One region of the Kineococcus sp. NPDC059986 genome, then DNA from elsewhere that is predicted to be linked to it. Evidence: riboswitches for the same ligand, from Rfam matches in the RefSeq annotation. Region 1 holds a riboswitch; the other holds the start of a gene.
The links. Region 1 has a riboswitch for glycine ahead of gcvT (glycine cleavage system aminomethyltransferase GcvT). Riboswitches for the same ligand answer to the same signal wherever they lie in the genome.

Region 2: it holds a riboswitch for glycine, as region 1 does, so the genes downstream of both, gcvP (aminomethyl-transferring glycine dehydrogenase) here and gcvT (glycine cleavage system aminomethyltransferase GcvT) in region 1, are expected to answer to the same signal.

Annotation. Positions count from the first base shown of each region.
Region 1 is NZ_JBFBND010000043.1:16,926-21,628, forward strand. Features, by position in the region: gene AB0637_RS22045 (LysR family transcriptional regulator) at 1-710, shown strand, start outside; gene AB0637_RS22050 (L-serine ammonia-lyase) at 691-2,088, opposite strand; gene gcvT (glycine cleavage system aminomethyltransferase GcvT) at 2,119-3,243, opposite strand; glycine riboswitch at 3,281-3,391, opposite strand; gene AB0637_RS22060 (DeoR/GlpR family DNA-binding transcription regulator) at 3,596-4,414, opposite strand; gene AB0637_RS22065 (sugar ABC transporter substrate-binding protein) at 4,660-4,703, shown strand, end outside.
Region 2 is NZ_JBFBND010000008.1:148,326-153,028, forward strand. Features, by position in the region: gene gcvP (aminomethyl-transferring glycine dehydrogenase) at 1-2,607, opposite strand, end outside; glycine riboswitch at 2,723-2,818, opposite strand; gene AB0637_RS08715 (ParA family protein) at 2,902-3,684, shown strand; gene AB0637_RS08720 (hypothetical protein) at 3,806-4,489, shown strand; gene AB0637_RS08725 (MerR family transcriptional regulator) at 4,602-4,703, opposite strand, start outside.

The DNA.
Region 1 (4,703 bases):
GCCGTGCGCTGCTGCCGGAGGCGCGGCGGCTGCTGGCGGGCGCCGAACAGGCCCGGGCTGCCGTGCGGGAGGCCGACGCCGGTCCGTCCGGACCGCTGGCCGTGGGGGTCGTCACGACGATGCACCCCGTGGACCTGCCGTCGCTGCTGAGCACCTTCACGACGGCCCACCCCCGCGTGTCGGTGTCCCTGCGGGTGGTCGCCGACGGTTCCCGGGGGCTGCTGCGCGCCCTCGTCGAGGGCGAGCTCGACGTGGCGTTCCTGTCGTGGCCGTTCCGGCCACCCGGGACGGTCGAGCTGCGCCCGCTGCTGCGGACCCCGTTCCGGCTGCTCGTGCCGGCGGCGCACCCCACCACCGGACCCGTCGCCCTGGCCGACCTCGCCGGTGAGCGCTGGGTCGACGGACCGCCGGGCTTCGGCAACCGGCTGCTCGTGGACGCGGCCTTCGACCGCGTGGGGGCCCGGCGGACGGTCGCGGTGGAGGTGCCGGACGTCTCGACCTACGGCGCGTACGTCGCGGCGGGCCTCGGGATGGCGTTCGTGCCCGGGACCGTGCCCGTGCCGCCGGGCGTGCGGGAGCTGCCCCTGCAGGAACCTCCGCCGCCCTGGACCCTTTCGCTCGCGACGCGGCGCGCCACCCCGGACCGGCCGGTGCGGCGCGCCGTCGACGCCTTCGTCGAGGAGGTGCGGCTCAGCACTCGGGGACGTTGACCCCGACGGTGACGGCGGGCGCCCCCCGCCCCACGACGGTCAGCGCGAGACCGCCCAGCGACGTCTCCTTGTACTCCGAGCGCATGTGCGCGCCCGTCTGGCGCATGGTGGCGATGGCCGTGTCGAGGCTGACGACGTGCTCGCCGTCGCCGCGCAGGGCGGTGCGGGCCGCGTGGATCGCGGTCGTCGCCCCGACGGCGTTGCGCTCGATGCAGGGGATCTGCACGAGCCCGCCGACGGGGTCGCACGTGAGGCCGAGGTGGTGCTCGACGGCGATCTCGGCGGCGTTCTCGACCTGCTCGGGCGTCGCGCCGAGGACGGCGGCGAGCCCGGCCGCGGCCATGGCGCTGGCCGACCCGACCTCCCCCTGGCAGCCGACCTCGGCCCCCGAGATCGACCCGGTCTCCTTCAGCACGATGCCGATGCCGCCGGCCGCGAGCAGGAACCGGACGGTCCCGGCGTCGTCGGCCCCGGGCACGAAGCGGCGGTAGAAGTGCAGGACGGCCGGGACGATCCCCGCCGCACCGTTGGTGGGTGCCGTCACGACGCGGCCGCCGGCGGCGTTCTCCTCGTTGACGGCGAGGGCGAACAGGCTCACCCAGTCCATCGCGTGCAGGGCGTCCTGCGCGGAGTTCCCCTCCTCGGCCAGGAGCTGGGCGTGCAGGCGCGGCGCACGGCGACGGACGCCGAGCCCGCCGGGCAGGACGCCGTCGGTGACGAGGCCGTGGTCGACGCACGCCGCCATCGCCGCGAAGATCGTCAGCAGCCCGGCGTCGACCTCGGCGCCCGGGCGCAGGCTCTCCTCGTTGCGGCGCACCAGGTCCGCAACACCCAGCCCGGTGCTGCGGCAGTGCTCGAGGAGTTCGGCGCCGGTGCAGAACGGGTGCGGAAGCCCCTCCCCCGTCCCCACCACGGGGGCGTCGGGTTCCAGGGGGTGGTCCCGGACGAAACCCCCGCCGACGGAGTACGACGTGCGCTCGGCGACGACGTCACCGTCGGCGTCCCGGGCGGTGAACACCATGCCGTTGGGGTGGGCCGGCAGTGAGCGCACGACGAGGCGGACGTCGGCGTCGAGGTCGAAGGGGACCTCGTGCCGGCCCAGCAGCGGCAGCGTCCCGGCGGCCCGCACGGAGGCCAGTCGCCCCTCGACGGCGTCCGGGTCGACGAGCTCGGGCCGTTCCCCCAGCAGGCCCAGCACGACGGCGCGGTCGCTGCCGTGCCCGCGACCCGTCGCACCCAGCGACCCGTGCAGGTCGACCGTCACCGACGCGACGCGGGGCAGCACCCCGGTGGCCTCGAGGTGCTCGGCGAACGCGAGCGCCGCCCGCATGGGGCCGACGGTGTGCGAGCTCGACGGGCCGATGCCGATCGAGAACATGTCGAAGACCGACAGCGGGGTGCTCACGGGTCAGCGCTCCCGGCGGTAGAAGGGCAGGGTGACGACCTCGACGGGCAGCTCCGTGCCCCGCACGTCGACGCCGAGGCGGGTGCCGGGTTCGGCCAGCGCGGCGTCGACGTGGGCCATCGCGACGGGGTGGCCCAGGGTCGGGGACAGCGCCCCGCTGGTGACCTCCCCGACCGGCTGACCGCCCGCGACGACCGCGTACCCCGCGCGGGGGGCGCGACGGCCCTCTCCGCGCAGGCCGACGAGGACGCGGGCGGGCGGCTGCGCGGCGAGGCGCTGCAGGGCCTCCAGGCCGACCGTGCCGGGCTCCTTGTCGAGCACGACGACCCGGCCGAGACCGGCGGCGAAGGGGTCGACGTCCCGGCTCAGCTCGTGCCCGTACAGGGGCATCCCCGCTTCGAGCCGCAGGGTGTCGCGGCAGGCCAGGCCGGCCGGGACCCCGCCGTGCGCGCGCGTGGCGTCGAGCAGGGCGTCCCACACCTCGCGGGTCCGCTCGACGGGCACGAACACCTCGAACCCGTCCTCGCCCGTGTACCCGGTGCGGGCCAGCAGGACCTCGACCCCGGCGAGCACGGCGGTCACCGACCGGTAGTAGCGCAACGTCGCGAGGTCCACCCCGGACGCGGGGTCGAGCAGGGGGGTCACGATCGCGACGGACGCCGGCCCCTGGACGGCGACCAGGCCCCAGCGAGCGGTCTCGTCGGCGACGACGGCGTCGAAGGGGCGCGCGCGGTCGGCCAGGGCCACGACCACGGGTTCGACGTTCGCGGCGTTGGCGACGACGAGGAACTCCTCCTCGCCGAGCCGGTAGGTGACGAGGTCGTCGACGATGCCGCCGTCGTGGTCGACGACCATCCCGTAGGCGGCGCGACCGACGGCCATCGTCGAGGGGCGGCCCACGAGGGCGGCGTCGAGGGCCCGACCGGCCTCGGGGCCGCTGACGCGGACCTCCCCCATGTGCGAGAGGTCGAAGAGCCCCGCGGTGGACCGGACGGCGGCGTGCTCGGCGAGGTCGGAGGCGTAGCGCACCGGCATGGACCAGCCGGCGAAGTCGGTGAAGGAGGCGCCGAGGTCGGCGTGGGCCGCCGCCAGGGGGGTCTCGGCGGGCGCGGGGCTGGTGGTGCTCACGGGGCTCCTCTCGTCACGGCCGCACGGAGCGGCCGAGCTGACCCCCTCTGTCGTGGGACCTGAGAGCTTCGCCGGTGCACCGCACTGCGCGGCAACGGCTTTCCCCGTCGGTGAGGACCGTGCGGTCCTGCTTTCCAGAGCGGCCTGCCCGTGGCGGTACGTGGACCTGAGAGGTTCCGGGGTGGTTGCTCCTTCGGTGCCCGCCGCGGACGACGGGGCTCTCCCGCCGGGGCGGAGCGGCCGAGTGTTCAGTTGTCCCGGACAGCGTGGCACACCCGGCACCCCGACGGCTGTTGCGGCACCGGGTACCGGCCCAACGGGCGGTCCGGGGCGTCCGTCCGGCGCGAACCCGTCACCCGGGGGTGAGCACCGTGACCCCCGCCTCCGCGAGGGCCCCCGCCAGCGGGGGACCCGGCGGCGTGTCGGTGATGAGGTAGTCGGCCGCGGCCAGGTCCCCGACCTGCGCGAAGAGCCGCCGCTCGAACTTCGTGGCGTCGGCGACCACGGCCACCGTGGCGGAGTGGTCCATCATCGCCCGCATCATCCCGGCGTCGGCGAGGTTGCTCGTCCAGTAGCCGCCGTCCGCGGTGACGGAGCCGACGCCCACGAAGGTCAGGTCCGCCTGGACGCGCAGGTCCGGACCCGGCCCACCGACGGGCAGGACCACCGGGCCGACGGTCTCCTGGGCCGTGAAGCGGACCGCCCCGCCGAACACGTAGAGGTCCCGGACCACGTCCGGTGACAGGACCGCGGGCAGGCGCAGGCTGTTCGTGGCGATGGTGAGCTGGCGCTTGTCGCGCAGGTGGCGGGCGATGGCCAGGGTCGTGGTGCCCGCGTTCATCATGAGGACCATGCCGTCGGTCACCAGGCTCGCGGCGACCGCTCCGATCGCGTCCTTGGCGTCCGCCTGCATGCGCATCCGGGTGTCCAGCTCGAACTCCGGCCGCGGGGCTGCGCTGACCCCGACGGCTCCCCCGTGGGTGCGGATGAGGTGCCCCTCGGCGTCGAGGGCGTCGAGGTCCCGGCGGATCGTGTCGACCGAGACGTTGAAGCGGTCGGCGAGCGCGGCGACCGAGGCCTCCCCGACGTCGGCGACGTAGGCGGCGAGCTCGGCCTTGCGGCCCGCGGGCAGTTGGCGCCGCGTGGCCTCGTCGCTGGGTCCCGTCGACATGCCGCAGTTCTAGCACGACGGCACGAAGTTGCAGGCCGATACCGCACGTTCCCGCACAAGCGGGCACGGCCGCATCGCCGCAGCTCAGAGCCCCTCTGAGGAAACCGCTGGCCACCCAGGCCCAACGCAGGGTTCCCGAGGGCCTTGACGGACCGCAGCGAGCCGCTCTACCGTCCCAACAACCAGCAGAGAACGGCATGAACCTGCAGGTACCAGCATCTTCACTCGACGACGAGGAGATCGACGTGGGCAACGGAGCTCGACGGCGTTGGAGGGTCACGGCGGCGGT
Region 2 (4,703 bases), on a different contig from region 1:
GATGGCGAGCACGGCGTCGCAGAACCGGTCGAGCTCGGCGAGGTCCTCGCTCTCGGTCGGTTCGACCATGAGCGTGCCGACGACGGGGAACGACATCGTCGGGGCGTGGAACCCGTGGTCGATCAGGCGCTTGGCGACGTCGTCGACCGTGACGCCGGTGGCCTTCGTCATCGGCCGCAGGTCGAGGATGCACTCGTGGGCGACCAGCCCGCCCGGGCCCCGGTACAGGACGGGGAACGCGGCCGAGAGCCGCGCCGCCACGTAGTTCGCCGACAGCACAGCCTGGACGGTGGCCGCACGCAGGCCGTCCGGGCCCATGAGCCGCAGGTACGCCCACGGGATCGGCAGGATCCCCGCGGAACCGAACGGCGCGGCCGACACCATCCCGACCCCGTCGGAGTCGGGGCTGGTCGAGGGCAGGAACGGGGCGAGGTGCGAGCGGACCGCGACGGGGCCGACGCCCGGTCCACCGCCGCCGTGGGGGATGCAGAACGTCTTGTGCAGGTTCAGGTGCGAGACGTCCGCACCGAACTTCCCGGGACGGGCCAGGCCCACGAGGGCGTTGAGGTTCGCGCCGTCGACGTACACCTGGCCGCCGGCGCCGTGGACGAGGGCGCAGACCTCGCGGATCGACTCCTCGTACACACCGTGCGTGGACGGGTAGGTCACCATCAGGGCCGCGAGGTCGTCCTGGTGCAGGCTGATCTTGGCGCGCAGGTCGTCCAGGTCCACGTTGCCGGCCTCGTCGCACGCGACGACGACGACCTTGAGCCCGGCCATGACCGCGCTGGCGGCGTTCGTGCCGTGGGCGGAGCTGGGGATGAGGCAGACCGTGCGCTCCCCGTGCCCCTGGGCGACGTGGAAGGCGCGGATCGCCAGCAGGCCCGCGAACTCACCCTGGGACCCGGCGTTGGGCTGCAGCGAGACGGCGTCGTAGCCGGTGACCTCCGCGAGCCAGCGCTCGAGGTCGGCGACGAGCTCCGCGGTCCCGGCGAGCTGGTCGGCCGGGGCGTAGGGGTGCAGGTCGGCGAACTCCGGCCAGGAGATCGGCTCCAGCTCGGTCGTCGCGTTGAGCTTCATCGTGCACGACCCCAGCGGGATCGCGCCGCGGTCGAGCGCGTAGTCGGCGTCGGACAACCGGCTCAGGTAGCGCAGCATGGCCGTCTCGGAGCGGTGCTGGGAGAACACCGGGTGGGTGAGGAACTCCGACGTGCGGCGCAGGTGCGCGGGCAGGGCCGGTTCGGCAGCGACCTCGACCGGCTCGAGGCCGAACCCGCGCAGGGCGGCCTCGACGTGCGCCTCCGACGTCGTCTCGTCGAGGCTCATCCCGACGTGGTCGGCGTCGACGCGGCGCAGGTTCACCCCGGCCTCCAGGGCCGCGGCCACGACGGCGTCCGCACGGCCGGGCACGCGGGCCAGGACCGTGTCGAAGAACTCCGCGTGCACGACCTCGACGCCGCCGTCGCGCAACTGCTGCGCGAGCGCCGCGGCGCGCCGGGCGACCTGCAGACCGATGGCGCGCAGGCCGTCCGGCCCGTGCCAGACGGCGTAGCAGCCGGCCATGACGGCCAGGAGCACCTGGGCGGTGCAGATGTTCGACGTCGCCTTGTCGCGGCGGATGTGCTGCTCGCGCGTCTGCAGCGCCAGCCGGTAGGCCTTGTTCCCGTCCGCGTCGACCGAGACGCCCACGAGGCGGCCCGGCAGCGAGCGCTCGAGGCCCTTGCGGACGGCCATGTACGCGGCGTGCGGGCCGCCGGCGCCCATGGGGACGCCGAAGCGCTGGCTGGACCCGACGGCCACGTCGACGCCGAACTCGGCCGGCGGGACGAGGACGGTGAGGGCCAGCAGGTCGGCGGCGGCGACCGCGACGGCGCCGCGGGCCTTGGCGTCGGCGACGACGGCCGCCAGGTCGCGGACCCGGCCCGACGTGCCCGGGTACTGCACGAGGAGACCGAAGACGTCACCGACCTGCGCGAGCGGGTCCGGCGCGTCGAGGTCGACCACGACCAGGTCGAGCCCGAGCGGCACGGCGCGGGTGCGCAGGACCGCCAGGGTCTGCGGCAGGACGTCGGCGTCGACCGCGAAGACGGCGCCCTTCGGCGCCTTGGAGGTGCGGCGCGCCAGCGTCATCGCCTCGGCCGCCGCGGTGCCCTCGTCGAGCAGCGAGGCGTTGGCGATGTCCAGACCGGTGAGGTCGGTGACGGCGGTCTGGAAGTTCAGCAGCGCCTCGAGCCGGCCCTGGGAGATCTCCGGCTGGTAGGGCGTGTAGGCCGTGTACCAGGCCGGGTCCTCCAGGACGTTGCGGCGCACGACGGCCGGGGTGCGGGTGCCGTGGTACCCGAGGCCGATGAGGGACGGCACGACGCGGTTGCGGCCGGCGAGGGCGCGCAGGGCCGCCGTCACCGAGGTCTCGTCGAGGGCCTCGGGCAGGTCCAGGACGCCGTCGCGGATGCCGGCGGGGACGGCGCGGTCGACGAGCTCGTCCAGGGAGGACAGCCCGACGACGTCGAGCATGCGGGCCACGGCTGCCGCGTCGGGGCCGATGTGGCGGGCGCTGAACGGCAGGGCGGTGGGTTCGGGCGTGAACTCGGGGAGTTCGGTGGCCACGGGGACGGACGGCGTGGTCGGCACAGAGGGGGTCATGACGCTCCGGAGGTCTGGCGTTGCGCGGACGGACCTCCCCGTCTGTCACGCACCACGAAAGGGCACGTTCCAGAGCGGCCTGCCCCACGAAGTCCTTCCGCCTGAGAGGTTCCGGGGATGTTGCCCCTTCGGCGCCCCGGCCCGCAGGGGTCGGAGTCTCTCCCTCGCGGGGTGAACGGCTCGCCTGCAGTCTACCGTCCGGTCCCGCCGCGTCCCGGGCGTGGGGCACCGCCGGCGCCCCGACGCTAGGTTGTGCCCGTGATCACCCTCGCCGTCTGCAGCGCCAAGGGCGGTGTGGGCAAGACCTCGGTCGTGCTCGGGCTCGCCTCGGCCGCCCTGGCCCGCGGGACCAGCACCCTCGTCGTCGACCTCGACCCGCAGGCGGACGCGACCTCGGGCCTCGACGTCACCGCGCAGCGCCCGCACGACCTCGCCGCCGTCCTCGCCTCACCCAAGCGCAGCGTCGCCGAGGACGCCGTCGCGCCCAGCGGCTGGGTCGACGACCACCCGGGACTGCTCGACGTCGTCGGCGGGTCCGCCGCGTCCGCCCGCCGGGACACCCCCGACGCCGACGAGGAGGAGCTCAAGGCGTTGCGGCGCGCGCTGCGCAAGCTCGACGACCACGACCTGGCGATCCTCGACACACCCCCCTCGCTCAACGGCCTGACCCGTTCGGCCTGGCGGGCCGCCGACGCGGTGCTCGTCGTCTCGGACGCGAGCCGGTTCTCGGTCGCGGCGGTCGACCGCACCGTGCGCGAGGTCCGTGCGCTGCGCTCCGGTCCGCGCATCGTGGGGATCGTCGTGAACCGCTTCACGCAGCGCTCGGGCGAACAGCGCTTCCGGTTCGAGGAGCTGCGGGGCCTGTTCGGCAACCTCGTCCTGGAGCCGTTGCCCGACCGCGTGTCCGTCCCTCAGTCCCAGGGGGCCGGCGTCCCCCTGCACACGCTCAAGACCCGCACAGCCAAAACCCTTGCGGCGCAGTTCGACACGTTGCTCGACGCGGTCCTGGCCGGTCCGGGCGGAACCGGGCCGCAGTTCTAGACGTCAGAACGTGCAGGAAGATCGCTCTCCGTCTACCGTCGAACGACGGGCTGTGCGTTCGATCGTCCTGTTGGTGCCGCCCCCGCTCTCCCCGCGCACGCTGCGGGTCCAAGGAGGTCTCGTGACGTCGTCCAACACCCCCCTCTCCGGGTCCGCTCCCGCCGACGCGCGCGTCGTCCGCCCCGCCCGCGCCGCGGCACCGCCGGCGTCCGGCCGTCTCGCCGTTCCCGTCGACCCCGAAGCCGACCGGATCACGGCGCTCGTGCAGCGGCTGCGCGCCCACTGGACCCGGTCCGGCGCCGACATCGCGACGCGGTTGCGCCCCGGCGTGGACGACGCCCAGCTCGACGCGGTGGAACGGCAGATGGGTCTGCTCATCCCCCGTGCCGCTCGCGCCTGGTGGCGCGCCGTCGACGGGGTCGACCCCGTGCGGACGACGTTCCGGACCAGCTCGCCCACGGTCGGCCCCGGCGGCTGGGTGCCCCTCCGGCTCGACGACTCCGTCGCCCGGGCGTCGGGTCAGGGTCCGGGCATCGCGGCCCCGCCGGCGCTGCTCCCGCTGTTCGCCCGCGACGAGGAGCTCATCGCCGTCCGGCTCGGATCCAGCCGCGCCGTCGTCGAGCAGCTCATGCTCATGGAGGACGGGGAGAGCTACCAGCACGCCTGGCGCGTGGGGCTGGACGAGCTGCTCAGCACGTGGGCGGACTCACTGATGGCGGCGGTGATGTGGCTGCCCGACGCGCACGACTGGGTGACGGACCCCTTCGCACTGCAGGCGCTCCCCCGCGCCGAACTGCTCGACTGAGGCGGCGGGCCCACCCGTCCCCGGGAGGCCCGCCCCTCACCCTGCGACGCGTCCTCCTCAGCCGCGTCCGTGGTGACGGAGCGTGAGGATGGCGCGGGTCGGAACGGGTGGGTCAGCCGGCTTCGCGGGCGGCGCGGCGACGGGAGAGCTCGTCGGCCAGGACGACGGCGGGGTCCGTCGCGGCGGTCTCGGCCGGTTCGCGGTCGGTGGGACG